2 regions of the Paenibacillus jiangxiensis genome follow, and region 1 is predicted to be linked to the other one. Evidence: riboswitches for the same ligand, from Rfam matches in the RefSeq annotation. Region 1 holds a riboswitch; the other holds the start of a gene.
What was found. Region 1 has a riboswitch for S-adenosylmethionine ahead of metA (homoserine O-acetyltransferase MetA). Riboswitches for the same ligand answer to the same signal wherever they lie in the genome.
Positions count from the first base shown of each region.

Region 2: it holds a riboswitch for S-adenosylmethionine, as region 1 does, so the genes downstream of both, ACI1P2_RS20770 (methionine ABC transporter ATP-binding protein) here and metA (homoserine O-acetyltransferase MetA) in region 1, are expected to answer to the same signal.

Region 1 covers NZ_JBJURI010000002.1:321,286-336,997, forward strand. The annotation lists gene ACI1P2_RS03320 (MFS transporter) at 1-561, shown strand, start outside; gene ACI1P2_RS03325 (Lrp/AsnC family transcriptional regulator) at 741-1,241, shown strand; gene ACI1P2_RS03330 (aminotransferase class I/II-fold pyridoxal phosphate-dependent enzyme) at 1,257-2,474, shown strand; gene ACI1P2_RS03335 (hypothetical protein) at 2,561-3,124, shown strand; gene ACI1P2_RS03340 (bifunctional adenosylcobinamide kinase/adenosylcobinamide-phosphate guanylyltransferase) at 3,170-3,724, shown strand; gene ACI1P2_RS03345 (cob(I)yrinic acid a,c-diamide adenosyltransferase) at 3,750-4,319, shown strand; gene ACI1P2_RS03350 (RluA family pseudouridine synthase) at 4,316-5,278, shown strand; gene ACI1P2_RS03355 (arsenate reductase family protein) at 5,337-5,702, shown strand; gene ACI1P2_RS03360 (aminoglycoside phosphotransferase family protein) at 5,798-6,586, shown strand; gene ACI1P2_RS03365 (5'-3' exonuclease) at 6,681-7,577, shown strand; gene ACI1P2_RS03370 (MOSC domain-containing protein) at 7,580-8,227, shown strand; gene ACI1P2_RS03375 (ROK family protein) at 8,262-9,134, shown strand; gene ACI1P2_RS03380 (HRDC domain-containing protein) at 9,301-10,305, shown strand; gene corA (magnesium/cobalt transporter CorA) at 10,387-11,322, opposite strand; SAM riboswitch class I at 11,930-12,048, shown strand; gene metA (homoserine O-acetyltransferase MetA) at 12,161-13,090, shown strand; gene ACI1P2_RS03395 (PLP-dependent transferase) at 13,131-14,318, shown strand; gene ACI1P2_RS03400 (aminotransferase class I/II-fold pyridoxal phosphate-dependent enzyme) at 14,315-15,493, shown strand; gene mqnC (cyclic dehypoxanthinyl futalosine synthase) at 15,636-15,712, shown strand, end outside.
Region 2 covers NZ_JBJURI010000023.1:29,438-45,149, forward strand. The annotation lists gene ACI1P2_RS20720 (hypothetical protein) at 1-56, opposite strand, end outside; gene ACI1P2_RS20725 (HesB/IscA family protein) at 184-543, opposite strand; gene ACI1P2_RS20730 (hypothetical protein) at 540-731, opposite strand; gene mqnE (aminofutalosine synthase MqnE) at 877-1,983, shown strand; gene ACI1P2_RS20740 (NAD(P)/FAD-dependent oxidoreductase) at 2,042-3,109, shown strand; gene ACI1P2_RS20745 (YuzB family protein) at 3,304-3,555, opposite strand; gene ACI1P2_RS20750 (NifU family protein) at 3,642-3,884, shown strand; gene ACI1P2_RS20755 (SDR family oxidoreductase) at 3,962-4,729, opposite strand; gene ACI1P2_RS20760 (MetQ/NlpA family ABC transporter substrate-binding protein) at 4,879-5,715, opposite strand; gene ACI1P2_RS20765 (methionine ABC transporter permease) at 5,785-6,453, opposite strand; gene ACI1P2_RS20770 (methionine ABC transporter ATP-binding protein) at 6,453-7,469, opposite strand; SAM riboswitch class I at 7,593-7,735, opposite strand; gene ACI1P2_RS20775 (Cthe_2314 family HEPN domain-containing protein) at 7,905-8,624, opposite strand; gene ACI1P2_RS20780 (UbiD family decarboxylase) at 8,672-10,438, opposite strand; gene ACI1P2_RS20785 (COX15/CtaA family protein) at 10,607-11,530, opposite strand; gene ACI1P2_RS20790 (thioredoxin family protein) at 11,701-12,045, opposite strand; gene ACI1P2_RS20795 (DUF2515 family protein) at 12,408-13,667, shown strand; gene ACI1P2_RS20800 (putative polysaccharide biosynthesis protein) at 13,674-15,311, opposite strand; gene ACI1P2_RS20805 (DUF456 domain-containing protein) at 15,336-15,712, opposite strand, start outside.

The sequences.
Region 1 (15,712 bases):
CTTGCCGCCCAAGGCATCCGGGAAGGGGTATTCTCTTTTCTTATTACTTTGCTCGTCTTTGTAGCTACCAAGCAGGAATGGAAGCTCGGGCAATTTTCGCTCATTACGTCGGCGGTATCCCTTCTCAGCTACTGGGCGGCGGGCAGATGGCTGCGGCCGCGCTACCGCTCCGCAGGCATGCTGGCTGGGGCGGTGCTGCTTGTAGCAGTGCTGTTTCCTCTGCTCTGGAAGGTGCAGTATGGAACACTTTTGTTCATGGGCATCGGCACATCGTTGTTTATCCCGCTTTATCTGATCCCGATCACTACGCTGGGCTTCGATTTGATGGGAACGACAGAGCGCAATGTTGCCGAACGCGTGGAACTGGTGGTGCTGCGCGAGCTGTGCATTATGACGGGGCGGCTGATCGGAACGTTTATCTTTATCGGGGTGCTTTCGGTGAGCCGCATGCCGCATGTCATCACGTGGCTGATGATCGGTCTTGGATGTGCGCCCGTAATCGGCTGGTTCTTTGTGCGGGGAATGATGAAATCCGCGGGTTGGAAGCCGGTATCGGAATAGCTTTACTTTGTATTTTTGCTGTAAAAGACAATATTGTTCATTTTAGCAGCCCTTCAGATATGAATGGCTGTTTTTGCTTTGCACCTGTTCTGAATTGATGTAATATAAGTATTATCTTTTTCGCAGACCTGACATGAAGATCCGGTCAATGTCCGCGAAAACACGCTGGAGGTCTTTGCATGACAGAGTTGAATGAGACAAAATTAAAGGTGCTGGAGCTTCTGAAAGAGGATGCCAGACGTTCGCCCGCCCTGCTGGCGACCATGCTCGGCATTGCCGAGGAGGAGGTTAAAGCCGCCATTCAAGAGCTCGAAGACAAGCATGTGATCGTGAAATATGCAGCGGTCGTCAATTGGGACAAGGTGGATGACGAGAAGGTCACCGCGTTAATTGAGGTTCAGATAACGCCGGAACGGGGCAGAGGCTTTGAAGGCATTGCGGAGCGCATCTATCTGTATCCGCAGGTGAAATCGGTCTATCTGATGTCCGGAGCTTATGATCTGCTGGTGGAGGTGGAGGGCAAGAATCTTCGCGAAGTCGCGAACTTTGTATCGGAGAAGCTGTCCCCCATTGACTCCGTACTGTCGACCAAAACGAATTTCACTCTGAAAAAATACAAGCAGGACGGCATTATCTTCGATGACAAGGAAGAAGATAACCGCCTCATGATCTCGCCGTAAAGGAAGCGACTCATAATGACACTTAATCAAGAACAAGCTCGGCAGGCTGGAAGCAAATCCATGAACTCCTATCTGGCCCCCCTGGTTCGAGACATCCAGCCTTCGGGGATCCGGAAGTTTTTCGATCTGGTCGGAGGAAGCAAGGATATTATTACGCTTGGGGTAGGGGAGCCCGACTTTACAACCCCCTGGCATATGCGCGAGGCTTGTGTTTATTCCCTGGAGCGCGGATTTACAAGCTATACGTCCAATGCGGGCATGCCGGAGCTCCGCGAGGCGCTCAGCCAATATTTGAGCAGCCGCTTCTCCGTAAGCTATAACCCGCAGGATGAGATAATTATAACGGTCGGGGGCAGCGAAGCCATTGATCTCGCCTTGCGTGCCCTGATTACACCGGGGGATGAAATTCTCATCCCGGAGCCTTGTTATATTTCATATTCTCCGATTACGGCGATTGGCGGCGGGGTCCCCGTCGGCATCGAAACGTTCGCGGACAACGGCTTCAAACTGACGGCGGAGGCGCTTGAGGCGAAAATCACACCCCGCTCCAAGGTGCTGATTCTCTGCTACCCGAGCAATCCTACGGGGGCAACGATGAGCTATGAGGACTGGCTCCCGATTGCGCAGGTGGTTGAAAAGCATGATCTGATCGTGATTTCGGACGAAATCTATGCCGAGCTTACGTATGATCAGAATCATGTCAGCTTTGCGGCCATCCCGGGAATGCTGGACCGAACGATTCTCGTCAGCGGTTTTTCCAAAGCCTTTGCGATGACAGGCTGGAGAATCGGTTATACATGCGGCCATCGGGATCTCATTTCGGCAATGCTGAAAATTCATCAGTACACCGTCATGTGCGCTCCTTCGATGGGGCAGGTAGCTGCACTGGAAGCGCTGCGCAACGGAATGGGGGAAAAGGACCGGATGGTTGATGCCTACAACCAGCGCCGCCGCTTGATGGTACAGGGCTTCAGGGACATGGGACTGGACTGCCATGAACCGCAGGGAGCTTTCTATGTGTTCCCGAGCATTCAATCCACTGGGTTAAGCTCGGATGCGTTTGCCGAAAGACTGCTCTATGAAGCCAAAGTCGCTGCCGTGCCGGGAAATGTATTTGGTTTGGGGGGCGAAGGATATCTGCGCTGCTCCTATGCCACATCCGTTGCCCAACTGACCGAAGCGCTGGAACGGATCGGAAATTTTGTGCACAAGCTGAAAACAGAAGGCGTCTGACGGTATTAGGAGCCCCCTCGAGGGGCTTCTTTTTTGCATTCCCAACCTGTGCTATATTGAATGCATGGGAAAAGGGAGGTACATAGATGAAGAGGTTGTTGAAGCTGTGCGGTGTGCTTGCATTTCTATTCGTGGCGGCTGGCTGCGGGGAGGACGACAACAAGGCATTTTCCATTTTTATTATTGATAATCAAGGGGATCCGTCGGCCGTCAGCCAGCAGCTTGAGCAGAAGCTGCAGCAGAAGCTCGGTGAAGGAGGGCCGGCTGTCGAAGTGGTCGCTAGTCCCATCTATGACCGCTCTAAGCTGCTGGTGGAATATGTGGCCGGAGAGCATGATATTTTCATTCTGCCGGAGGAAGATATGAGAAATAACGGCAGAGAAGGCGGGAACCTGCCCCTTGATGAATACTTTGACAAGGAAGCTTATCCGAGGGGTGTCTTTGAAGGAGCTGTATTCAAGCCGGTGAATAAAGATGGACAAGCAACAGAGGAGACGGTGATGGAAACTCATCTGTACGGTATTCCTGCCGATCAGATGGCTCTGTTTAAGGAGGTTGGCTACGCCTCATCCAATCTGTTTGCAACAGTCCCGCCAAGGACGGGCAATCTGGAAGAAACGGTCAGCGTACTGAAGGCTTTGGCAGAATAATAATTGATTTACGGCTGTTCTGTACGCTGACTGGGAGGAATTCGTATGTTAATCATGGTTACGGGAGGATTCGGTACCGGGAAGACAAGGTTTGCATTGTCAATGGCAACGCGTCTTGCCCGTGAAGGAATTTATATTTCGGCTCCTGGCCGGCTTGCCGCCGGAACATCTGCCAGAGGCTGCGAACTGCCGCCGTCTTACCACAGGATCAGCGTGGACCAAGAGATGCCGCTGCCCAATGTGCTTGAGCATCTCAATTTGGAGTCTAACATCTTCCGTGCCGACCGCAGGATCGTCATTGTTGACAGCATTACAGGCTGGTTGAGTGACGAATTTGGCAGCGGACCGCTGGAGCAAGCGGAGCGAAGGCGGCTTGAGGTGAAAGCGGAGCGATTATCGGACAAACTGCTGAACTATCAGGGGATGCTGCTCGTCATTACGAATGAAGTGTACCCCATGCTTCATCCCAGTGAAGAAGAGGCGCTGTTCGGCAGGCTGATATCCCGCCTGAACATGGAAATGGCTGTACGGGCGGACAAGGTATTCCAGCTGACGGCAGGTTTGGCGATGGAATTGAAGGAGCGCAGCTTGCGATATTAGGGCTAAATCGTAAAGGAGGAATATAATGGGCGTATATACAAGAACGGGAGATGAAGGCGAAACCTCTGTCATTGGAGGACGGGTGCGCAAGGATGATGACAGGGTTGAAGCTTACGGCACTATTGATGAGCTGAACAGCTTTGTGGGACAGGCGATCAGCTTTGCCGAGGAGGATGTGTTCGAGGATCTGCGGCAGCAATTGGCCGAAATCCAGCAGGAGCTGTTCGACTGCGGCTCCGATTTGGCTTTTGTAAGGCTGAGCGATAAAAAATATAAGGTAAAGGAAGAGATGGTGCTCCGGCTTGAAGAGTGGATCGACCGCTGTGAAGAGGAGAACCCGAAGGTGGAGCGTTTTATTATTCCTGGCGGCAGCCGCTTCTCTTCAGCTCTCCACGTATGCCGTACAGTATGCCGCCGCGCTGAGCGGCGGGCTGTTACGCTTGGCTCCCATTCGGAAATTAACCCTGCTGTCCGCAGATATTTGAACAGGCTGTCCGACTATTTCTTCGTGGCTGCACGTACGGCCAATACAAGGCTGGGAGTGGCTGACGTGGAATATGTGCGCAGCAAAAAGGTGTTTGGTAGAAAAGAATGACCGCTTATTATGATCCAATAGTATATGAGGTTCCGCCTGAAGATGAAGGCATGCTGCTGAAAACGATTTTGCACAAAAGAATGAGCGTTTCACGCAAGCTCCTCTCCCGCCTGAAGCTTACGGAGCAAGGGATTATGCTCAACGGAAGCCGTGTGTACGTCGACGTGAAAGTGCGCCCGGGGGACCGTGTGGAAATCCGCATGGTATGGGAGACCTCGGAGGATATTCTGCCTGAGTCTATTCCCTTTGATATCCTGTATGAGGATGAGCATCTATTGATTGTGAATAAAGCCGCGGGCATGATTGTCCATCCGACGCATGGCCACTATACGGGAACGCTGGCTAATGCGGTTGTACATTACTGGCACTCCAAGGGAGAATCGTTCCGCTTCCGTCCTGTTCACCGGCTGGACCAGGATACCTCGGGTGTGTTGGCCATCGCCAAAAACCCGTATGCCCACCAGCATATATCCGAGCAAATGATTGCAGGTACGGTGGACAAGCGGTATACGGCCTATGTGCACGGCTGTCCGGAGCCGACCACAGGAAGAGTGGACGGTCCGATCGACCGCGATCCGCTTAATCCGCACAAACGCATTGTAACGCCTGACGGGTATCCTGCCCTCACGCTTTACAATCTTGAGGAGAAATGGCCGGAAGGCAGCAGAATCTCTTTGAAGCTGGAAAGCGGGCGAACGCACCAGATCCGTGTGCATATGACGGATATTGGCTGTCCGCTGATCGGAGATCCGATGTATTTTATCAATCCCACGCCAGAAAGTGCTGATACCGGGAAGGCCGAACGAAGAGCATTTCTCGACAGTGTGATTTCAAGACAGGCGCTGCATGCCGTCGAGCTTTCCTTCAACCATCCGCTCACCGGAGAGCGGTGCACGTTCCAGGCCCCGCTGCCGCCGGATTTGCTTCGTCTGGAAGAAGTGCTGCAAGCTGCAGAATAACATATAGTTGCTAAAGAAAAGCATCGTATTGGGATGGAAATGATGGAGGACATACAATATGAGTAAATTGACGGTTTATCAATATCCGAAGTGCAGCACCTGCCGCAATGCTGTAAAATGGCTGCAAAACCATGGGCATGAGCTTGAGCTTCACCACATTGTGGAGGAGCCGCCAACAGCCGACCAGCTTGCGGAGCTGGTGGACAAGAGCGGGCTTGATCTGAAAAAGTTCTTTAACACAAGCGGCGAGGTGTACAAGGAACTGAAGCTGAAGGACAGACTGCCGGGAATGAGCCGAGAGGAGCAGCTGAACCTGCTTGCTTCCAACGGCATGCTGATCAAGCGGCCTGTAGTTACCGACGGGCAGCGGGTCAGCGTCGGATTTAAAGAGGATCAATACAGCGAGGTATGGGGACAGGCATAAGCCTGTCTTTTTTCGCAAATTGCTACGGAATCTTACTATGAAAAAAGAACTGGAATTGCTTGTTATAGCCAAGGTTTGCGGAAGGATGGGGTGCCGTGATAGGAGCGTTGATCGGTCAAGGCAATACGGCAGATATATATGATGCAGGCGATAAGAAGGTTGTTAAGCTGTTTAAGCAAGGTGATTCGTTAGATCATGCTCGGCAAGAATTTGAAAATTCGAGGCTGCTGAACGGCTTGGATCTTCCCATCAGCAAAAGCTACGAACTGGTAACGTATGAAGAAAGACACGGGATTATCTACGATAAAATTGAGGGAGAATCGCTGCTTGATTTGGTTTTGCGGACGGGTGATGTCGAGCGGTACGCAACCGTTTTAGCCCTGTTTCACAAACAAATCTTGTCCTGTAAATTGGGTGGCGCCGCAAGCCTGAAGTCCATTTTAAAAAGAAATATTGAATGTACAAAAGACTTAACAGACTTATGCAAATCACAATTATATACTGCTCTGGAAGAGTTGCCGGATGGTGACCGGCTTTGTCATGGAGATTTTCATTTCGACAATGTGCTTGTACACGAAGGAAAGAACTACATGATCGATTATATGAATGTATGCCGCGGGCATGAATACGGAGACATAGCCAGAACGGTGTACTTGATTGAAATGACCCCTGTGCCCTCCCAAATGATCGACAGCGAACGAATTCTATGGATGAAGAAAAGGGCAACCGACGTTTATTTGCTGGAAATGGGCGTTACCCGGGGGGACTTGGCGGATTGGTTATTGGTAACCGCTGCTGCGCGGCTCTCGGAATTGAACCATGAGCAGCGGGATGAGAAAAACTCGGTGCTGCAATATTTGTCGATGCGGGGAGTGTGTGAGTAAAAGGCAGGAAAGTGGATGGGCAGGCCCCTAAACGATCGCCAATATGGTATACTCGAACAAGATTATTTTTACGGAAATGGAGCGAGACACTTACGTGACACAAAACAATGGACAATCAGTTATGCTGGTGGACGGAATGGCCCTGCTCTTCCGTGCCTATTACGCAACAGCAGCCCATGGATATATACGGCGCACCAAAGAAGGAATCCCGACCAATGCCATCTATGGCTTTATCCGCTATTTCTGGGATGCGGTGCAGGCCTTCGGCCCCACTCATGTCGTCTGCTGCTGGGATATGGGAGGCAAGACGTTCAGGGGAGAGCATTTTGCCGCATACAAAGGCAACCGTGCGGAAGCCCCGGATGATCTGATCCCACAGTTTGCATTAATTCGTGAAGTCATGGATAGTCTCGGGATTCCGAACATTGGGGCAGAAGGCTACGAAGCGGATGATTGCATCGGTACCCTGGCCTGTCATTATTCCCGTGGCGAAAATACGGACGTGCTGATTCTGTCAGGCGACCATGATCTTCTGCAGCTGGTGGATGAGCGGATTAAAGTCATTATTATGAAAAAAGGCCAGGGCAACTATATGGTCTATACGCCCGAAAGCTTGATGGAGGAGAAGGGGCTGCAGCCCCGTCAAATCATAGATGTCAAAGGATTGATGGGGGACACAAGCGACAACTACCCGGGGGTGCGCGGCATCGGCGAGAAAACGGCGCTGAAGCTGGTGCAGGAATACGGCTCCATCGAGGGTATCCTGGCTAACCTGGAGAATCTGAGCCCGTCGGTTAGAAAGAAGATCGAGAACGATCTGGACATGCTTCATCTGTCGCGCAGGCTGGCTGAAATCCATTGTGAGGTACCGGTTGCCTGCTCGCTGGAAAGCAGTCTGCTGCAGCTTGATCACGCGCTGATCGCTGCCAAGTTTGAACAGCTTGAAATGAAAAGCCTGAGTATAATGATGGGAGTGGCGGCAGGATCATGAGAATGAACAACGCAGCGGCCTCAGCCGTCTCCGTGAACATTGGATTGCCGGCCGTGCTCATACACGGCGAAAAGGAAGTGCTCAGCGGTATTAACAAACTGCCCGCAGACGGACCCATTCTTCTGACACGCAGCGGGATTCCTGGTGACGGACAAGCCGATCTCGTGCATCATGGAGGTCCGGACAAGGCGGTGTGCGTGTATGATCACAGCCGCTATGCGTATTTTGCGCAGCTGATGGATCGCGAGCTTGCCTTCGGGGCTTTCGGGGAAAATGTGACGATATCGGGGGCAGCGGAGGATACAGTCAGCATTGGGGACATCTTCCGGCTTGGCCGTGCGCTCGTGCAAATCAGCCAGCCCCGTCAACCCTGCTTCAAACTGGCGGCAAAGCATGCATGGAAGGAGCTGCCGCAGCAGTTTCAGCAGACAGGGTACACCGGCTATTATTTCAGAGTGCTTGAAGAGGGGGAACTGGTTGCGGGAGATGCGATGGAGCTGGTAGAGAGGCCGAAGGAACATATCACCGTAATGGAGGCTAACCGGATTATGTACCAGCGGAAGGATCAGGCTGAAGAGACGAAACGGCTGCTCGATGTAGAGGAGCTGTCGGAGAGCTGGAAGATGACCCTGTGCAAACGTTTGGGCTGAAGGATTGGATTACATAAGGAAGGGAGAGATTGAAATGTCAGTATTGGGCGCCATTGAAGCAGGTGGGACTAAGTTTGTATGCGGTATCGGTAATGAGCAGGGGGAAATTATGGATAGGGTCAGCTTCCCGACGGAAGCGCCTGAGGTGACGATGGCCCGGGTCATTGAGTATTTCGAAGGGAAAAATGTCGAAGCGATCGGAGTTGGTTCCTTCGGACCCATTGATCCGATTGTCGGCAGCAGTACATACGGGTACATTACAACAACCCCCAAGCCCCACTGGAGCAACTATAATCTGATCGGCAAGCTGAAGGAACATTTTGATGTTCCGATGGGCTTTGACACGGATGTGAACGGAGCCGCTCTGGGTGAATACACATGGGGAGCCGCCAAAGGCTTGGACAGCTGCATTTATATTACGGTTGGAACGGGCATCGGCGCGGGAGCCGTAGTCGGAGGGCAGCTGCTTCACGGTTTGTCTCATCCGGAAATGGGTCATATTCTGGTCCGCCGTCATCCGGAAGACACATTTGCAGGTTTTTGTCCTTATCATGGGGACTGTCTGGAAGGCCTTGCCGCAGGACCTGCCATCAACAAGCGGTGGGGGACTCAGGGGGCAGAGCTGCCCGCGGATCATCCCGCATGGGAGATGGAGGCCTACTATCTCGCTCAGGCCTTGATGAATTATGTTCTGATCCTTTCCCCGCAAAAGATTATTATGGGCGGCGGAGTCATGAAGCAGGAACAGCTATTCCCGCTGGTCCGCCGCAAGCTGCAGGAGCTGCTTCAGGGCTACGTCCAGCATGCAAGCATTACGGCAGATATCGACAGCTATATCGTGTCTCCGGGACTTGGCGACAATGCCGGCTTGTCCGGTGCGCTTGCGCTGGCTCGGTTGGGGATATGATGATTTTGTAAAAAAAGCTTTGACGAGGCGTACGTTTCCGTTGTAAGATGAGTTTAACAGCATAGTACGGTTTATAAGGAAGCACCTATTTTGCGAATTACGCAGAATAGGTGCTTTTTTTGTTGCCGGATGATGCTGCATACATAGTTTTGAGGAGGTTTGCAGTATGGAGATTGTATTCTTGAACAAGCTGTCGAAGACGGAGGAAGCAGACGTGCTTGGGGCTGCCCAGGTTTGGATCGGGGAAGAAGAGGGAGTATGGTCTGTCGGCTGGCGGACTACAGAAGGGGATGGAGCGAAGGATAGCGTCTGGTATGAAGGCCGTTCATGGCAGGAGATGCTCTCCATTTACCGCTATCAGCTGGCTTTGAAGCTGTCTGAAGGGTACCGTCCGCTTATTGATGGGGTATTCCATGAACGTGAGGAAGGCGGGAGCCGTGGTTTGTTTGTGCAGAAGCTGTGCTGCTACAGCGACCTTTACCCCCGCGAAGATGTGTATACTGAGCTTACGGTCTGGCGCCGGCGCCGGGCAGCAGCCGAGCACAGGGCTCCGTATATGATTGCCAGCAACCGTTTGCTCAAGCTGATCAGTGTCTTTCTTCCCCAGAATGAAGCGGATCTGCTTGAGCTGCCGGGCATGGGGGAGAGCAAGATGCGGGCCTATGGAGCGGATCTGCTGGCCATCACCTCCAAGGGGGAGCAATACCGTCCATTTCCCTTGCACTGGGTGATGGAGGAGATTGATCCTCATGACTTTATCAATTGGAGCTACCGCCAGAAGGAACAGAAGTACAAGCTGGAGCTCGACAGGTATAATCAGCGCCAGTCGGTTCTGCAGGGAGCGGCAGCAGGCCTCGGTCTGGAGGAAATCAGTCGGGAGGCGGGACTGCCGCGCAGGGAAGTTATTGAAATGCTGGAGGCGCTCATGAAAGAAGGATATGATGTGGATAATGTCATCCGAAGCGAGCTGTCGGCAGCTCCGGAGCAGGAGCAGGCGGCGATTCGGGCGGCTTATGAGGAACTGGGGGACCGCTTTTTGAAGCCTGTCATGCAGCGGGTGTACGGCGATCAAAGCAATGGGAACCTGAAGTTGGATGAAATTTATGAACGGCTGCGGCTGGTGCGTATCTGGCACCGCCGTGATGAAGCCGGCAAGCGCAGTGCCAGTTGAACCAAACGGCAGTTAAAGCACAAAAGACGGACCCTGTCCCGAAGGAAGGCTCCGTCTTTCATTTTCTCGTCCATATAATTTTCAAATCCAGTCTTTCTTGCGGAAAATCAAAAACATGCTGCTGCCCAGTGCAATCATCACGCCAAGCACGACAAAATATCCGTAGCGGGTGTGCAGTTCAGGCATAAATTGAAAGTTCATTCCATAAATTCCGGTAATGACGGTCAAAGGCATGAATACGGTGGTGATCGCTGTAAAAACCCGCATGATTTCGTTGGCCCGGTTGGCAATGCTGGACTGGTAGGCTTCACGAAGGTTGCCCATCAGATCACGGTAAGTGTCGAAGGTTTCGGAAATTTTTACCGCGTTTTCATAAATGTCGCTAAAATATTTCTGCAATTGCTCGTCAATCAGGCGCAAATCCCGTTTGTTCAACGTGTTGATGACTTCCTTCTGTGGGCCAAGCACTTTTTTAAGCCATAAAATTTCACTGCGCAGACCGATGATCTCGTTCAAATGAGATTTTTTCGTATGCATCAGAATGTCTTCCTCAAGCTTTTCGATCCGAACCTCGATCCGGTCGCCAACGAGAAAATAATTGTCCACGATCAGGTCGATCAGCAAATACATAAAACGATCAGGCGAGTTTACTTCCTGCTCCCAAAGCAAGGGCTTCAGGGAGCGAAGCTCATTGATTTTCTGTCTGGTGATGGTGATGATAAAATGTCTGCCGAGGAAAATGTTGAGGGAACGCAGAAAAATTTCTTCATCATCAAACCGGATGCTGTTTACAACGATAAAGTAATGATTATCATATATTTCAATTTTCGGACGCTGGTCTTCTTCGCTCAGGCAGTCTTCCACAGCCAGATCATGAATGGAAAAGAGCGGCTGCAGCACCGCGAGATCTTCAACATCGGCATCAATCCAGTAAAAGCCGTCGGCTGGTGCTGTCAATGTTTTTTCAATGTCGTCAATGAGGGTAAATACCCCGTTGTTCACTAACCGGATTTTCATTTCTCTCACTCCTTATGCTTCGCCCCAGGGCGAATGATGTTCATAAGGAATGCTTTCAGCCTGGTGCCAGACCCAGGAAGTTAGAAGCTCCACAGACATGAAGAACGTGCGTCCCGTCTCCGGCAAGCTGAAGTCATTCCTATGCTGTTGTCATGCTTCCGCCGCCTATTCGGACTCGGGTCGCCTTCCATGGTTGGTGTCACCCCTATCGAATTATATTAAGATGAGCCGCCGCAGCCCTTTTTATTAGATAACAGAATTTATAAGTTCTCAGCGGAGCTGAGCAATTCTGTAATCGCAAGAAAAACTACCGCTAAACGCGGTCTGGCTTCTTTGAATTACGTCGATAGACGTTTTTCTTATACGCGAATCTTAAACTACGCATATAGTTTCCGCCGCCTGCAGCACTTGTCTAGTATAACGCCCGCCAGATGGCCTTTCAAGGGCTAAATTGGACATTTTCATATCTGTTTTCATCTTATGGGGGCAGCCGAATCCGGGTGCGTAATGAATGGATTTTTTTGAAGCATCTGCTTGACGAAAGAGGCGTTCATGCATTAAAGTTTGATACAGGACATTTGAATTAATTAAAATTGAAAATAGCGAAATCTTATCAAGAGCAGGTGGAGGGACTAGCCCGATGAAACCCGGCAACCGGCGGTAATCCGCACGGTGCTAATTCTTGCAGGTCACATTTCTTTAGGAAATGGACCTGAGAGATGAGAGAGGCGCATATGAATCAGATATGACCTTTCTCGTGCTGCGAGGAAGGTCATTTTTAATATGCCCGGCATCTCAGCAATGATTTTCGCAAACTTCACGAACAGGAGTGAGCATTATGCCGATTAAAATTCCAGACACCTTGCCCGCGAAGGAGATCCTTGCGGGTGAGAACATTTTTGTCATGGACGAGAGCAAGGCCTACCACCAGGATATCCGTCCGCTCCGCATTGCGATTCTTAACCTGATGCCGACCAAAGAAACGACCGAAACCCAACTGCTGCGTCTGATCGGCAATACCCCGCTTCAAGTGGATGTCACGCTCGTTCACCCGCAGTCGCATGTGTCCAAAAACACGTCCCAGGAGTATCTGGACATGTTTTACAAAACATTTGACGAAATCAAAAATACCCGCTTTGACGGTATGATTATTACAGGTGCGCCTGTAGAGCAGCTTGAGTTTGAGGATGTAAACTACTGGGAGGAGATTCGCGGCATCTTTGACTGGACCCGGACCAATGTGACCTCCACCATGCATATCTGTTGGGCCTCGCAGGCAGGCTTGTACCACCATTTCGGAGTTCCCAAATACGGACTGGACAGCAAAACCTTTGGCGTCTTTTCCCATACGGTGAACAAGCCGCATGTTAAGCTGCTGCGCGGCTTTGACGAAGTCTTCTTCGCACCGCACTCACGGCATACGGAAGTCCGCCGCGAGGATATTGAACGTTTCCACGAGCTGGAGCTGCTCTCGGAATCGGAAGAAGCCGGTGTGTATATTGTGGCTACGACGGACGGCAAGCAGATCTTTGTGACAGGCCATTCCGAGTACGATCCGTTATCCCTGAAATGGGAATATGACCGGGATATGGCCAAGGGACTGGACAATGTCCTTTTGCCCAAAAATTATTTCCCGCAGGATGATCCAACCCGTACACCGCCATCCACGTGGCGGGCTCATGCCAACTTATTATTCTCTAACTGGCTGAACTACTATGTGTACCAGGAGACCCCTTATGACATCGGTGAAATCGGGCCTCAAATTTAAATCAATATAAATTAGAACAGTAACGGACAGGAGGATTTATATGGATCATAAGCAAAAGTTGAAAATCGAAAGCAGACTTGCCCAAATTGGTTCCATCAACGAGCCCGTAACCGGTGCGGTGAATTTTCCGATTTACCAATCGACGGCCTTCCGTCACCCGCAGCTAGGAAAGAGCACAGGCTTCGATTATATTCGCACCACGAATCCGACCCGCAAAGTGCTTGAGGAAGCAGCGGCCGAACTGGAATCCGGAGACGCCGGATTTGCCTGTTCTTCCGGCATGGCCGCTCTGCAGACGATTTTTACTTTGTTCGGACAAGGTGATCATCTTATCGTCTCCCTTGACTTGTATGGAGGAACTTACCGTTTGCTGGAACGCATTCTTTCCAAATTCGGCGTAACCGCTTCTTATGTGGATACAAATGATTTGACTGCGCTGGAGCAGACACGCCGTCCGAACACAAAGGCCGTATTTATTGAAACGCCGACCAACCCGCTCATGATGATTACCGATATTACGGCGGTAGCCGGCTGGGCCAAGAAGCATGGTCTGCTTACCATTGTAGACAATACGCTGCTTACTCCATATTTCCAAAGACCGATTGAACTGGGGGCCGACATTGTAGTTCACAGCGCCACCAAATATTTGGGCGGGCATAATGATGTCCTGGCCGGACTGATCGTCACCAAAGGAAAAGAGCTGTCCGAAGAAATGGCCTTCCTGCACAACTCGATTGGGGCCGTACTGTCTCCAAGCGACAGCTACCAACTGATGAAAGGCATGAAAACCCTTGCCCTGCGCATGGACAGACATGAGCAGAACGCCACACAGATCGCACAGTATCTGCTGACTCACCCGCTCGTTACGGACGTATACTATCCGGCCCTGGAGAGCCATCCCGGATATGAGATTCAAAACAGACAATCCTCCGGGAATACGGGAATCTTCTCGTTTAAGGTCAAGGATGCCCGCTTGGTAGAGCCTCTGCTGCGCCATATCAAGCTGATTGCTTTTGCCGAAAGTTTAGGCGGAGTTGAATCTCTCATGACCTACCCGGCCATTCAGACCCATGCGGACATTCCGGCGGAAATCAGGGATGCCGTAGGTGTTGACGATAGGCTGCTTCGTTTCTCCGTCGGCATTGAGCATGCGGAGGACCTTATTCAGGATCTGGGCGGCGCGCTTGAAGCTGCTCAGCGCGAGCTCGAAGGGGGGGCTGCGGAATGAGCGGAGACGGGAAGCGGAAAGAAGGGGAGCAGGAGCTGAAGTTCGGCACCCGGCTCCTGCATTTCGGAGCGGAGATCGACAGCCAAACGGGCGCTTCCAGCGTACCGATTTACCAGGCATCCACCTTCCATCATCATGACATTTTTAATCCGCCGCAGCATGACTACAGCCGGTCCGGCAATCCAACCCGGCAGGCCTTGGAAGACTATATTGCGCTCCTGGAAGGCGGCGTGCGCGGATTCGCATATTCATCCGGGATGGCTGCCATTTCCAGCGCCTTTATGATGCTGTCGGCCGGTGACCATATCATCGTAACCGAGGATGTGTACGGCGGGACTTATCGGCTGCTGACCAAAATTTTGAACAGAATGAACATCGAGACCACCTTTGTCGATATGACGAATCTGGATGAAGTCAGACAAGCCCTGAAGCCCAACACCAAAGCGGTGTATATGGAGACCCCGTCCAATCCGACTTTGAAAATTACGGATATTGAGGCGGTCACGAGCTGGGCCCGTGAGCATGAGCTCATCACCCTGCTGGACAATACGTTTATGACTCCTTATTATCAGCGTCCCATCGAACTGGGAGTGGATATCGTGCTGCACAGCGCCACCAAGTTTCTCGGCGGTCACAGCGACGTGCTGGCAGGTTTGGCCGTTGCCCGCACGGAAGCACTTGCTGCACAGTTGAAGCAGCTGCAGAACGGGCTGGGCACCGTATTGGGTGTGCAGGAATCCTGGCTGCTGATGCGGGGAATGAAGACCCTGCAAGCCCGCATGGCGCACAGCGAGCAAAGTGCACGCCTGCTGGCCGAATGGCTGCAAGCCAGGGAGGATATCAAGGCCGTCTACTATCCGGGCCTTGCTGATCATCCGGGACGCGAAATTCATGAGAAGCAGTCCAGCGGTTACGGTGCCGTGGTCTCCTTTGATGTCGGCTCAGGCGAACGCGCCAAGGCGCTGCTGAACCGTGTCCGGCTTCCGATCGTTGCTGTCAGCCTCGGCGCGGTTGAAAGCATTCTTTCCTACCCTGCCATGATGTCCCATGCGGCCATGCCGCACAGCGTCCGGCTTGAACGCGGCATTACGGACGGATTGCTGCGCTTCTCGGTAGGTTTGGAGGATATCGGCGACCTCATTTCCGATCTTGAACAGGCTCTGGAATTTGAATAAGAATGACCTCGCAAAAACAGTACCTTTGGAATAGGTGCTGTTTTTCACATTGCACCTGTGTTACGATGGTAATATAGTGGTTTCATATATCATTATTTTCATAAGGATCTTTTACAGAATGAAGGATGGGAGGACACGTACGATGAGCGGAATAGACCGTATCTTGGATAAGGCCTTGCGCGGTGAACGAATGAACCTGGAGGATACCATTGCCCTGTT
Region 2 (15,712 bases), on a different contig from region 1:
CTGGAAACCTTCGTATATTCCTTTACGCCCGTGGCGGATATTTGCTGGGTGATCACTATTTTCAAGTTAAATCTCTCCTTATGAATACCATGGTCCAACAGAGCTTTTAAGCCGCAAAAAACCTCCATAAGCAGATAGGATGCTATCCTGCTATGGAGGTTTTTAACTGCTGACATCTCTGCCTCAGCACTGCTCCGGATTCGGCGCGCCTGCGTCTTCGCGTGTGCGGAAAGAGGAGCCGCAGCCGCATGTAGCGATGGCGTTCGGATTATGGATGGTGAAGCCGCCGGACATGCCGGATTCCTCGAAGTCGATTTCCAGACCGTTGAGGTAGGGGAGACTCTCCTTCTCCATAACCACCTTCAAGTCCTGGACGTCCATATATATATCCTGATCGCTTTCCTGATCATCGAAACCCATTGCATATGAGAAACCTGTGCAGCCACCTGGTGTTACACCCAGACGCAGGAACATATTCGGCACTTCCTGCTGTGCAAGCATTTCCTTCAGGCGCCCGGCAGCTGAATCTGTAATTGTAATCATTGCTTTTCCTCCTTTTCCTTGCATTCTACCTCTTCAGTATACTCCAGTTTCGGCAGAGCCTCAAGCCATGGAAGCGCCCGTCCACCAAGGACAAAAGCACTGTTTTTCTCGCCGATCCGGTTGAACACCCGGCAGGTCAGGTTTATAATAGATGGGTGCGTAACAAACAAATGTCGGAATTTCGTCATAGATAAGACCGATATCGTTCGTTTTGTAACATTTTTCACAGCATAACATGCTCCGCGAAGCCGGAAGCGTACCGACGGAACGGGACATCCTGTGTGTATCGGCTGACAATGGCTGATCGCTCAGCATTTTGGAGGAGGAATAGGTATGTCCACATTAGTATCACCCTTTACAGAGCGAAGAATGGCGGAGATTGTTGAGAAGGTCCGCAACGGCGAGCGTCTGACGCTTGAAGACGGCGTGTACCTTTATGAGACCGACGATCTTCTGACCTTGGGCCAGCTCGCTAACGAAGCCAATTTGCGCAAGAACGGCAAAAAAGTGTATTTCATTGAAAATATGAGCCTGTACTTCACCAATGTATGTGAAGCCCGCTGCGCGTTCTGCAATTTCCGTAAGGACCTGGGCGAGGAGGGCTCCTATACATTGTCCGGTCAGGAAATGATCGACTATGTTGAACAGCATATCCATCCCGGAGTGCGTGAATTTCATATCGTCGGCGGGCATAATCAACATGTGCCTTTTCAATATTATGTTGATTCGCTGAAGGTGCTCCATGAAAAATATCCTCATGTCACCCTTAAGGCTTATACGGCTGCCGAGATCGATTTCTTCACCCGCATCAGCGGACTCAGCATAGAGGAAGTGCTGCAGGAGCTGCGGAAAGCCGGACTGCAAACACTGACCGGCGGCGGCGCTGAAATTTTATCAGACCAATACCGGCAGAAAATGAAAGTCACTAAGGCCAACGTGGATCGCTATCTGGAGGTTCATCGGACGGCTCACAAGCTTGGCATGAAGACCCACACGACCATGCTGTACGGATCGGTTGAGTCTTATGAGGACCGGGTTAATCACATGCTGCAAATTCGCGAGCTTCAGGATGAAACCGGCGGTTTTATGGTGTTTATCCCGCTGTCCATGCAGCCAAAGAGCAAAAATGCCGGCATCATGCGGCGTAATTCAGCCTACGAGGATCTTAAGACGATTGCCATCAGCCGCCTGATGCTCGACAACATCCAGCACGTCAAGGCCTACTTCATTAACATCGGGCCGCAGCTCACGCAGGTGGCGCTCTCCTTTGGCGCGTCCGATGTTCACGGCACAATCGTGCGCGAGCAAATCAGCCATGCTGCCGGAGCGCTTACGCCTGCCGGTCTGACCCGCAAAGAGCTCATCTGGCTCGTCAAGGGAGCCGGCCGCATTCCGGTTGAGCGGGACACCTTCTATAACGAAATTGAAGTGTACGAGTAATCTGTTGTAAGCAACTCAGGTTGGCACAATCGTTGACTAGAAAGGGCGTTACCTTATCATGAAGAAATTCGTCATTCTTGGTGGCGGCTACGGCGGTCTCACCATTGCAAAAGAACTACTGGACAAATCCTTACCAAAAGATACCGAGGTTGTGCTTGTGGACCGGATGCCGTTTCAGGGACTTAAAACGGAATATTATGCGCTGGCTGCCGGAACAGTATCGGACTTTGAACTGAGAGTCACCTTCCCGGAGCACGATCAGCTTACCCGCAGATACGGGGAAGTAACCTCCATCGATCTGGATGCCAAAACCGTCCACTTTCAAGACGGTGAGCCGTTGGAATATGATCAGCTCGTGATTGGCCTGGGCTGTACGGACCGTTTTCATAATACCCCCGGAGCTGAAGAGTACGCCAGCACGATCCAATCGTTCAACAGCACACGGCAGGCTTATATGCGCTTGAATGAAATCATGCCCTACGGGAGCGTCCATATTGTCGGGGGCGGTCTGAGCGGGGTGGAAATTGCAGCCGAATTGCGGGAGAGCCGTCCGGACCTCAACATCTCTATCATGGATCGGGGCGAACGGGTGCTCTCTTCCTTCCCGCAACGTCTATCCGCCTATGTGCATGCATGGTTCAAAGAGCATGATGTGAACGCTATGTCCCATGTCTCGGTGACAAGGGTTGAACCTAACGCAATCTATAACCGTGATGAGCTCATTCCTACCGATGCCGTCGTATGGACGGCCGGGATCCAGCCGGTGAAGATTGTTCAGGATCTGAAGGTAGCCAAGGACCCACAGGGACGCATCGTTCTGAATGGGCTGTACCAAATCCCGGATCATACCGAGGTATATGTCGTCGGGGATTGCGCGAGTCTTCCTTATTCACCGAGCGCACAGGCGGCAGAAGTCCAGGGTGAGCAGATTGCCCATATCGTCCATGCGCTCTGGAAAGGGGAGTCGCCACATGTGCACCCTATCAAGCTGCGCGGCACCCTTGGATCATTGGGCAAAAAGGCCGGATTCGGCTACGGCTTCCTGGGCGGAACGGCCCTGCGCGGACGTATTCCACGTCTGCTCAAAAGCGGTGTCCTCTGGAAATCGAAGCGTCATTTTGGCTAAAGTTGAGGATTACACTCCTGTCACGGAAAGACTATGATGAAAAATTCATCGTAGTCTTTTTCTTTTAAAGCTGTTCTCACTAACGTTCGTTCTATTCTTGCATAATATGATATGAATAGAAAAAAGGCTACGATGAAAACCTTCACCATAGCCTTTGCCCGCTAAGTATCACAAAAGTTAAATTTTCCTGGCAATCAGTCAATATCGAGACTATCCCATGCTTCGGCTTCCTTGATTTTGGCGATAATTGCATCATACAATGCTTCAGGCGAATCCGCCGCCACAATTTCACCGTTAACCATGGCGTATGGCTGGGCATAACACTGCCCGCAATTGTTCAGACAGCCGTATTCCACGACATCGTATTCGGGGTTCTCCTCCAGTCTGGGCATAACATCCTCAGTGCTGATATTGCTGCTGCAAAATTCTATGATCGGTCTCATGATTTTATTTCACCTGCTTTTGACGGGAGCATTTTATTTTGCTCTCGTTTGTAATATAATAAACCTTATAGGAAAGGAGTTGAATTTTAATGAGCGATAACACAATCACCATGTATGATGAAGTGTTGGAAGTTTTGGATAAATTGCGTCCGTTCCTGCAGCGTGACGGCGGTGACGTAGAGCTGGTTGACGTGGAAGACGGCATCGTGAAGCTGAAGCTGATGGGTGCCTGCGGCAGCTGCCCGAGCTCGACCATTACGTTGAAAGCCGGCATTGAACGTGCTCTTCTCGAAGAAGTTGACGGGGTGCAGGAAGTAATACAGGTATTCTAATATGCTTCAGGCATATTGATGGTAAGGGTCTTGGCTTCGCAAGAAGCCAAGGCTCTTTTTTGTGGACTCCTGCCCATCTACAATATCGAAGGGCGGATCGGATCAAGGCCTCCGGAGATGTCCATAATATTGCCTGTAATGAAATCGGACGAATCCTCGCATAAATAGGCAATCACGCGCGCGATATCCTCACCGCTGCCCGGTCTGCCCATGGGCGTCTCATCATCCCGCAGCCCCCTGACCTCGGCAATCGTTTTCTCCTTATTATCACCACGAATGTCTCCGGGACAGATCATATTGACCGTAATTCCCGACGGAGCTTCTTCAACAGCCAGGGTTTTCGTAAAAGAAACCAGCCCCACCTTCGCCGCCGCATATACCGCCCGGTGCGGCCACGCTCTTCCCTCAGCAGCATGTCCAAAGCCAAAATGGATAATCCTTCCCCATCGCTGTCTGCGCATATGCGGAAGCACCAGATGATCCAGCAGCATCGTGCCGACAAGATTCCCGTTCAGCATAGCATGAATTTCAGCAGGCGCATAGTCAGCAAACAGCTTGCGTTCTCGTATAAACGGCCCTGCATTATTCACCATGATATCCACACCGCCGAGCTTAAGCTCCACCTGGCTCACAAGCTTTTCAATATCCGGCTGCTTGGAAATGTCCGCCTGAACGGCCGTACATCGTACGCCCTTGGCCTGAATAATTTGCTCCAGCTCCAGAGCTTCCCCCCGGCTGTGTACATAGTTTATCGCAATATCGAACCCTTGATCCGCCAAATGTAAAGCTGTCATTCTTCCCAGCCCTTTGGCGCTTCCTGTAATCAGGGCAACCTTTGGTTTCAACGTACTTCTTCCTCCTCTGCAAAGAGAAAACGCCACAGGAACAGTATAAAAGATTTAGGTCCATGCCTCAACTAACCGGAGCGCAGCATGCAAAAAACCGCTCTGTCCGAAGGCAGCAGCGGTATATAAGGCATAACAGTGTGTTTTATTTAAAATGCAGGGACGATAGCTCCCTTGTATTTATCTTCAATAAACTTCTTGACTGCGTCGGATTGCAGTGCTTTGGCCAACAGCTGAATGCCTTCGGAGTCCTTGTTGTCCGGACGGGCTACCAGCAAGTTCGCATACGGGGAATCCTTGTCTTCGATGAACAGGGCGTCCTTCGTCGGATTCAGATTGGCTTCCAGCGCATAGTTCGTGTTAATGACCGCCAGATCCAGGTCAGGCAGCTGGCGCGGCAGGATAGCCGCATCCGCTTCACGGATGTCCAGGTTTTTCGGATTGGCAGTGATATCGGCGAGGGTAGAATTGATGTCCGTATTGTCTTTCAATGTGATCAGACCTTGCTTGGCCAGCAGCATCAGAGCACGGCCACCGTTGGTGGCATCGTTCGGAATACCTACAATCGCGCTGTCAGGGATTTCATCCACTGATTTGTATTTTTGCGAATACGCCCCCATTGGTTCAACGTGCACCGGAACTACAGGCACCAGATTCATTTTGCGTGCTTTGTTCTCGCTGTCCAGATACGGTTGATGCTGGAAAAAGTTCGCATCCAGCTGCTTGTCGAACAGCTGCACGTTCGGCTGCACATAATCGTTAAAAGTAACAACTTGCAGACGTACGCCCTGCTTTTCCAGTTCAGGCTTGATCGCTTCAAGAATCTCGGCATGAGGAACGGCGGATGCGCCGACCTTCAACTCAATGCTGCGCGGTGTTCCCGGATTATTGTCTGCGGCTGCTCCAGAATTTGTCTTAGCGTTCCCACAGGCGCCCAAAATCAGCAGCAATGCAAGGCTTAACAAAGCAAATGACCATTTTTTCATAACATGTACCCCTCCAAAATTTATTTTTAAAAGATTGGGTAAAAATAAGGATCTATATATAATGTTTCCTTATTTCCTTGTATAATGCCGTACCAGACGGTCACCCGCCATTTGCAGCACCTGCACCAGCACAACCATGAGCACAACGGCAACGATCATGACGGCCGTATCGTAGCGGTAATAACCGTAGTTGATCGCCAGCGCACCCAAGCCGCCGCCGCCGATCATACCGGACATGGCCGTATAGGACACGAGTGTGACAATCGTAATCGTTAATGCGGCGAGCAGACCCGGTCTTGCTTCACGGAGCAGCACCCGGAAGATGATCTGCCCGGTCGAGGCTCCCATTGCGTGAGCCGCCTCAATGACGCCCCGGTCCACCTCACGCAGGGAGGTCTCGACAAGCCTTGCGAAAAACGGCGCCGCCCCGATCACCAGCGGAGGAATCGTGCCGGTCACGCCAATGGAGGTACCGACGAGCAGCCTCGTTACAGGAATCAGTGCCACGATCAGAATGATAAACGGCACCGATCTCAGTATATTAACGATAAATGACAGTACGGTGTAGATTACCTTCATCAGGGCAAGTGACGAACGGCTGGACAGGAACAGCACAACACCGAGCGGCAATCCCAGAATCAGCGTGAACAGCCCGGATATGAGCAGCATTTGGATCGTATCCAGCGTTGAACTACCGATCTCATTCCAGTTAATTTGCGAAAAATCGAGCCCATCCATCAGCCGATCACCTCCACATCAAGCCCCTGTGCCGACAATTCCTGCATCGTCTCCCGGATCGCCTTATCGTCTCCCTCAAAGCGTACGGTAAGCAATCCGTAGGGCACATTTTTCAGCGTGGAGATCGTGCCCTGCAGGATGGCAAAATCCACACCGGTCTGGCGGACCGTCCGTGATAAAATCGATTCATAGGTTTTGTCGCCCAGGAACGAAATTTTAACGGTCTGTGAGGAGGCCGGGTTAGGTGCGGCAATCGCTGCCTGCAGCTCTTCTCCCTGGTCCGTCTCCCTCATAATGAATTCCCTTGTCACCGGATGCTGCGGCTTGATAAAGACTTCAGCCACCGGGCCCTGCTCTACGATTCCGCCTTCATGGATAACGGCGACGCGGTCGCAGATCCGCTGTATCACATGCATCTCATGCGTAATCAGCACGATGGTCAGATTGAAGCGCTGATTAATATCCAGCAGCAGCTTCAGAATAGAATCCGTCGTCTGCGGGTCGAGCGCCGACGTGGCCTCATCGCACAGCAGCACGTCCGGATCGCTGGCAAGTGCACGGGCTATGCCGACGCGCTGCTTCTGGCCGCCTGACAGTTGTGCCGGATATTTGTTGGCATGCTGCTCCAGCCCGACAAGTGCGAGCAGCTCTTTCACCTTCTTGTCGATATTCGCTTTCGGCCTGCTGTCCAGACGAAGCGGAAATGCGATATTGTCATATACCGTCGCGGATGACAGCAGGTTGAAATGCTGAAAAATCATCCCGATTTTACGCCTTCTGGCCTGCAGCTGCTTCCGGTTAAGGCCGGTCATGTTCACTCCGTCGATCCACACCTCGCCCGAGCTTGGACGCTCCAACAAATTGATGCAGCGGATCAGCGTGCTTTTTCCTGCCCCGGAGTGGCCGATAATGCCGAAAATTTCACCTTTGCCGATCGATAAGTTCAGGTTGGACAATGCAGGTGTCTTCCGGCTGCCTTTGCCATAAAATTTTGTTAGCTTCTTGATTTCAATCAAGTTGGTACGTCCCCCTTCTCTTCCTTTTACCCCTTCCCGCCGGATCTGTCTCTATTTTGTCCAATTAAAGCAAAGAGCCCTTTTCGCAAATGAAAAGGGCTCCTGCTATGCAGCAAAATCCGGTTCTCATCTGCCAATACTACTTAATCATAGTGGTATTGTTGGAATTAGCACCATGACGCTGCCCTCTAAGCGTGTAATAACGCCGGGGTGCAGCCGGTTGCCGGGCTTCATCGGGCCAGTCCCTCCGCCTCTCTCGATAAGAGATATATAGTTGTTTCAATTAATTTAAGTTTGGAATACTAGAGTCCTCATAAAGCTGACATTAAACTAGATTTCAGTATAGATACTTTACATGGCTTTGTCAAAGGTATTTTTGCGAAAACATTCGGAAAAATTTCTGGCAGTTACAAAGAATGGCTGCATCCTGCGACTTTATTTACTCGCTGAATGTCTTTCCCACTGCTGATTCGTATATTCGAACGCTTCCGCTACCGACCGGCATACCATGTCCAGACCCTGCCGCAGATCATCAAGATGCTCGTCCAGATCCTCAAGCTTGATTTTCCCGTACAAAGCCCGCTGCTTTTGCCACAGATCATCCTGCATTTCCACGTTCATGTAGTGCACTTCCGTATTTCTGCGTTTGCGCAGTCGCCCAAGCGGCTCCCTGAAGCGGTCCTTAAGCTCAAACAAAGAATCAGCAAGCCTGTCGTGGATTTTCAAATACCGGAACTGCCGCAGCACGGTAAAGTAGGAATAATGAGCCTTCACCCTGGAAGTATTCATATCGTAAAAGTCGTTCAGCAGATTGCCAAGCTTGTCCAGCATGGAGAACACCCGGATAAACCCGTTTTTGTAAAAATACACATAACGTTCATAATCCGCACGCTCCTGCTCGCTCATTTCCTCGGAAAACTCTGCGTGTACCCTCTTACGGAAAAATGCCGCGGCGAACGCGCTCTCTTCCAGCTCGGTCAGGGAGGAGATCAGCCCAAGCGTCAATATTTCGGCCTTGCGGAAATCAAATGTCGGATCCCCGCTTTGCTCCATCTGGCGCTGCAGCAAGCCCAGCGTCCGCTTCATGTTGTTCATCGCCTGCAGCAGTATTCCATTATCCTGCCTTGGCGGTTCTCCCAAAAGCTCACGCAGCATATGCTCAACCTCCCAGTGTCTGTTCCTGCTTATGACTCAGAAACCCATTAGAAACCGTAGCTCTTCCAGCGTTCATCCACCAGGCGGACAATGTCCTCACGCGGCAGTACCTCATCCGGGTAGCCTGGCTTCATGCGCGCATCCACTACGATCGGCAGCTTGTAATTCAAATGATGCAGCTTGACTTCATGATCGGCAAACATATCCGTTGCCGGATTGAAGCGGGTAAATACCGTCCACAGGAAGGAGGCCTGTGACTTAACCACCTCTTCGGCGTTATCCACAATAAACACCAGCGGCCACTTTTGCTCCATGCCTGACATTCGCTGCAGCACCTGGGCAGGCAGCTCAGGATTCTGCTCATAGGAGGCGCCGGAGATGACAAGGCACCCGCCACAATAAGGCTCAATACGGGTGATGCCCGGCAGGTCTCCGCCCTCATACAACCGCGGCAGCTCACGCACCGGCTCGCCGACGCCCATCAGCACAGCCTTGCTGCCATGGTTAAGCTTGCGCCCCGTATAATCAAGCGTATCATGCGAGGTATGATTGATTATGAACAAATCCTGTGCCGGATTGAAGCGCTCCAGAATCGTCTCCAGCAGCACCGTAAAATTCGACAGGTCCAGCGGTTTGTCCGTCAGCATCAGGAACTTGGTCAGCGACAGCTGCCCTTGCCCCAGGATCGTAAAGGCGGAAACAAGCGCCTCGCGCGAGTAGCTTTCGCGTACAACCGCGGCAGCCAGTGCATGAACCCCCGTCTCCGCGTAGGCCCATAAAGAGCGCACGGCCGGCATGACAAGCGGATAAGCCGGTGACAGCAGACGCTGCAGGAATTCACCGAGGTAATAATCCTCCTGGCGCGGCTTGCCTACAATCGTCGCCGGATAGATGGCGTCCTTGCGGTGATGCATATGCTTGACATGAAATACCGGGAAATCATGCTTTAACGAATAATAGCCGAAATGGTCTCCGAACGGTCCTTCCGGACGGCGATCATGCGGAGGCACGTAACCGCTGATGGCAAATTCAGCCTCTGCAGGAATACGGTGTCCGCCCAACGGATCTTCCGCCATCGGCAGCTTGCCGCCCATAATCAGCGACGCGAGCATCAGCTCAGGCAGATTCTCGGGAGCGGGGGCAATCGCCGAAGCGATCAACGCAGGTGGACCGCCCAGGAAGATCGTGACAGGCAGCGGCTCGTTGCGCTGCTCCGCTTCATGATAGTGAAAGCCGCCTCCTTTATGAATCTGCCAATGGATTCCCGTTGTGGAGTCATCATAGATCTGAATCCGGTACATACCCAGGTTATGGTCTTTAGGCTGGCCGGGCTTCTCGGTGTACACGAGAGGAAGCGTAATGAACGGACCGCCATCCTCATGCCAGCTTGTGACACGCGGCAGCGGCGCAAGCGGTGCCTCTGTTCTCTGCACACCCAGGACAGGGGCTTCTGCGGAGGAGACCGTTTTTAACCCTACCTTAATCATGTCCCCGATCAGCCCCCGTTCATTCCACAACGCTTTCGGAGTGGGCGGAAGCAGCGTCTTCGTTGCATTGACAATCGTCTTCATCAGCTGCTCAGGACGGGGGCCGAAGGCCATATCCACACGCCGGTCGGTGCCGAACAGATTGGTGACGACGGGAAACGGCGTTCCTTTCACGTTGGTAAAGAGCAGAGCCTTGCCCTCCTGCTCAATCACCCGGCGGTGAATCTCCGCCAGCTCAAGATAAGGATCAACTGGTGCTTCAATGATATGCAGGTCATTCTCTTTGCGCAGCGCTTCAACAAACTGCCGCAGATTCTGATAGATCACGGGTATGTAGTCCTCCTATATTGAAAGCCGCCGCAGGTGCTGGGGCAGGCCGGTGATATCAAGCCTTAACCAAAACAAAGTCCTCGAGCAGCTCGCGGACTTTGCTTGTTCTGATCTTATTATAGGGGTTTACCCGCTTTTGGGCAAAACCGGATATTGCAGTTTTGTTTAAGTGCGTTGAAGGGAAGCGTTCCGCAGCGCCATTTTCTCCGGCGACAGCTGCCATACCCGGAAGCTCATGTAGCACAACACGGCAAACAGCGCTGCAATGATTACCATATGCGACAATACGACAAACATGTACAGCTCCGGTCTTCCCGCCGTATAAAGCAGGGCAATTCCCACAACAATCTGCAGGGCAATGAGGATAACGGAAGTTACGCCAAGAGCGCGGATATCGCCATGATCCGGATGCTTGCGATACGCGAAATGACCGACGGCCAGAATAACAACGAACAGGATGCCAGCTGCAATCTGGTGCAGCGATAACGGCGCAATCCCCAAGAAGGAGTTAATGCGGTTCTCGGTAGAGTGACTCAGGAACGCCCCTGTATATACTGCAATGTAAGTATAGACGGTTGACGCCCAGATGAAATTGCGGAAGCCGCGCGAGACAGGCTTCTTCTCATGACGCTGCACACGGCGGAAGTCACGATCCTCCTGCCAGGCGCCCAGCGTCATCATTGACGCGCTCGCAAAGGCAATCAGGGAAAATCCGAAATGGAGCGCCATCACCGCGGCGGACTGGGAGAACACGACGGCCAGCGCCCCCATCATCCCCTGAATAATCACAAAGGCCAGTGTCATGAATGAGAAAAACTGAAGATCACGGCGCTTTTTGAAATAGATCATAAACCCAACAAAGGTGGCAATGGACAGTAGCCCAGCCAATCCGCTGACCGAGCGGTGTGAAAATTCGATGACAGAAGCGATCGTATGAGCCGGAACAAACTTGCCGTTGCAGGTTGGCCATTCCCTGCCGCAGCCCAAGCCGGAATCGGTCCGTGTCACCACTCCGCCGCCAAAGGTTGCCAAAAACATGACAATACAGGTCGCCAGGGCCAGCCATTTTAAAATCCGTGTACTTTTCACTCTATCTCACCTGTTTTCATATATTTTACTTGAGATCATCTCGCTTAATAAAAATTATAACTGATACATACATCATTGACATAAATGCTTTGTGACAAAATGTTAACGTCTCCGGAAAGCAAAAAAACGCCCCCCTTGAATAACAAGGGAGACGTTCCGCCTGGATCGGCTTATGCTTTCAATGCGGTGTGGACTTCAACGGCCCGGTCGAGAAACTGTTCAATTTCCGCGCGGGATTTGCGCAATCTGTTCACAAGCCGCACCACTTCTTTGCCGTTGCTGAAGGCGATGAAGCTCGGAATGCCAAGCACGTTATGGGCTTCGCTGACTCCCTCCGCTTCCTCGACATCAACCTGGATCAGCTTCAAAGCATCAGCGTATTTCTCTTCCACATCCGGCATGAACGGATCTATAAATTTGCAGTCACCGCACCAGTCAGCCTTAAATACGGCCACCGTCAGCCCGGGAGCCTGCACTGCCTGATCGAATTCCGCCTTATTTCTGATTTGCTGCATATAACACACCATCCCTTCGAATCAATATATGAATCAGCCATCAAGGATTGTTAAAACCGAAGCTTGTCTTTATTCTAACCCGAAAAATGGTTTTTGCACAGCACCTGCGATTTCGGTTGGAACTCCGGCTCCCGAGCCATACTGAATAAAAAAGACTAAATGTGCGTGTTCAAAAAGTCAGGTTTTTAGCACCAAGAAGGTTGGATGAAGCTAGGGACTGAGGAGCGGAGCGTACAGGGGGTACGTGAGCACCGGAAGGCCCGGCTGAATTCAAGATTCGATGTCGAGTCCGCTTCCTGACTTACTTCGTGATCAAAAGATGACTTTTTGAACAACCTCTATATGAAAGGAGGAAAGGCATTATGCGGGACGACTGGCTGCGCACAGGCATGCGCCTGCTTGGAACGCTGCCCCGTACGGCCGGGGATGCGCTGAGAGGCAAATATGCGGCCTGGAAAGCCTCAAACAAGCTCCGCCATCCGCTGCGGGAACTGCCGTGGAACGCAGGCTCCGCCGCAGCGGCCCTGGCGGAAGCGGAACGCATGCTTTCCATGAGCGGGCGAAGCATGCGCGCACAGGTTGAAGACACATTGCATTCCGAGGAAGACCGGGAGCTTGTGGAACATATACACAGCGAGACCGCCAAGCATAACCGCAGCAATGTTACGCGGACAGCCGCATATCTGGAGTGCTATAACAGCTGCCCGGAGCTGCATTGGGCTCTGCTGGCCCACATGGTATCCCGCAATGGCGGTTATAACATGACCGATTTGAAGGGCGGCCTGATGGCAGACCTCGTGACAGGCAAAGAAAAAGATTGGACCTACCGCCTGCTTGAGCGATGCAATGCCCTTATTTTTCAGGACGCGTATCCCCAACTGCTGCTGTACGCGCACAGCCGCCGGCTTGGGCGCAGCTGCTTCCATCTGCTGCCTTTCTTCCACGTCTCTGCTTTCATGAGCCCGTTCTGGGAACGGTTTTGGACGCTGCGGGACAGTCCGCTTCTGACTGTCGCGCTCATCATTAACGAACAGCACTATATCGAGGGGCGAGTTATGCGCAACCCTTACTTCAGGAAACACGTTACCCGCAGCACTACATTTCGCATGCACAATTGGCTTCAGCTGAACCAGGTTGTATTTCCGCTTGGTCAGGACAGCGGGCTTGCCGGGCTCATCATCGAGCAATTCGCTGATTTGGGCGAGCGCATCGCCTTGGGCAAATGCCTGTATGCCCTGCTGTTCGGTTACGAGCAGGTGCTGACCCGGACCCTTTCTTTCGCCCGCAAGGTGCCGCACAGAGGCTCGCGCAGCGAATACTGGCCTGGCATCTTTACGCCTGACATCGAAAAAGCGCTGCACTCTCCCCACGAGAGCGCAACGCTTCATAGCAGTGAATGGCCTGCTTTAGGACGCAAATTATACAGTCCGGCGCTGGAGCAGGTCTGGTCAGACACTCCGTACGAACCCATTCCAAGGTATGACTGGTTCGAGGGATACCTGAATCCGTCATATCTGAGCAAACCGCGGCGGCCATTTTTGTTCGAAATGACCCATGAGCACAAATTCGGCATTCTGAAGACTGCCACCGGCCATGATGCGGAAGCACTTCTATTTCAATGAAGAATATTATCCCCGCTGCCCGGATGATCCAGGCTGAAGGCGCATCAGCGGGCGCAGCACTCTTTGCATGACCCGGGGATAGCTGCCCAGCTCGTCCCGGCGCAGCACGCGCAGCAGAACAAGCAAAACGAGGTAGGAGATGACAACGGTCAGCCCGGATAGAATGCAGGCTGCGAAAAAAACGATTCTGGACGGCGCCGCTCCCGCCACTGCCAGAACGAGCGAATTAACACCATACCCGGCGGCGCCTGCCACAAGCACGGTCAGGATAAAGCCTATCCATCTGCCACCCAGGATCGAGAACGAAACTACCTTTTTCAATACACGCAGATTCAGATAGGTAATAGTCAGGAAACAGAGGGCTGTAGCCGCAATAATGCCATAAATGCCGTAGATTCCGAACCATGTCGCCAGTATCCAGCTGGCCGCCAGTTTAACGATCAATCCGGCAGCGACGCTGATCATGGAGATATTCGGCTTGCCGATGCCGATGATAATGGAGTTGGTCGTCATCATCGTAATCTGGAATATCGTTCCAAAGGTCAGTGCAGCGATAATACCGCTTCCGTTGAGTGAGCTGAACAGCAGCCCGTTCACTGAATAAGCTGCAGCGCAAAGCGCAATGACAATCGGCATGCCTGTCAGAATCGAGATGCGCAGCGCGGATGTGATCTGATTGCGCAGATGATCACTGTCCTTGCGCGCAAAGGCCGCGGAAATAATCGGCAGCAGCGACTGGCTGAGCGCAATGGCGAGGATCGGCGGGATGCCCGCGATGCTCTGCGCCCGGTTGCCCAGGATACCCAGCGTTTCCGTTGCAGCTGCTTCACCGATCTTGTCAAGCAGCAATGTCTTGACGATCGAGGTGTCGATAAAGTTAACCGCTGGAACGGCAAGGGAAGAGAGCACGATCGGGATGGAGAGCGTAAAGATGCTCTTATAAATTTGCAGCAGCGGCACCTGTTCCGACAGCGGCTCGCTGATTCGGTTCGCCGCATCGGACCGGCGCATCTTAAACGTATAGTACAGCATGACCGCAAACGCCCCGATGCTGCCGAACACGCCGCCAAAAGAAGCCCCAGCCGCGACCTGTGTATCCGAATAGCCGGCCTGCAGCAGGAAATAAGCCAGCAGAATCGCTATTCCGACGCGGGCAAACTGCTCCACGATCTGCGATACGCCCCCTGCTGTCATGTTGCCTCTGCCCTGAAAATACCCACGCATCATTGCAATTGTCGGAAACAGTAGCAAGGCCGGCGCCAGCGCTTGGATCGACAGCGCCGCTTCCGGCGTCTTGGCGATATGCTGTGCATAAAATGGTGCGCCGAAATACAGCAATACCGTAATGACGATGCCGGCGCCGGCCGCAAAAATGAGAGCCGCCTGATACACGCGGCGTGCCTCCTGCGGCTTGTTCAGCGCATAACGCTCGGACACCATTTTACTGAGCGTGCTTGGTATGCCGGCTGTTGCAACCGTGAGCAGCATGAGGTATACGCTGTTCGCTATCGAGAACGACGCGTCCCCGATGTCTCCGAGCAGATGCTCCAGCGGAACCCGCTGCACGAGCCCCAGCACCCGGGCCACCAAGGCTGCCGCCGCCAATATCAATGTGCCTTTAATAAAGCTTTCCTTCTTGGACAATGTATGTTCCCTTCCAACCGTAATTTAGAATATATAAATCAGGAATACGACAATCATCACGAGCTGTAAAATAAACTTCATCACGGTGCTGGTGAACAAGCCGACGAGCGAGCCGAATCCGACCTTGACCGCTTTATCCAGTGGCTGGCGATTGATAAGCTCCCCTAGCACGGCACCGATAAACGGCCCGAGAATAAGCCCGAAGGCCGGGATGACAAAGGGACCGATAATCACGCCGACTGTACTCAGCACGGTGGACAGCTTTGAGCCTCCGAACTTGTTCACTCCCCAAGCATTTACAATATAATCCGCCACAAAGAGGACAACAACGATCAAAGTTTGGATAATCCAGAACCAGACGGTAAAGGATGAAAAGCTGAAAAACCATCCATAGACAAAAA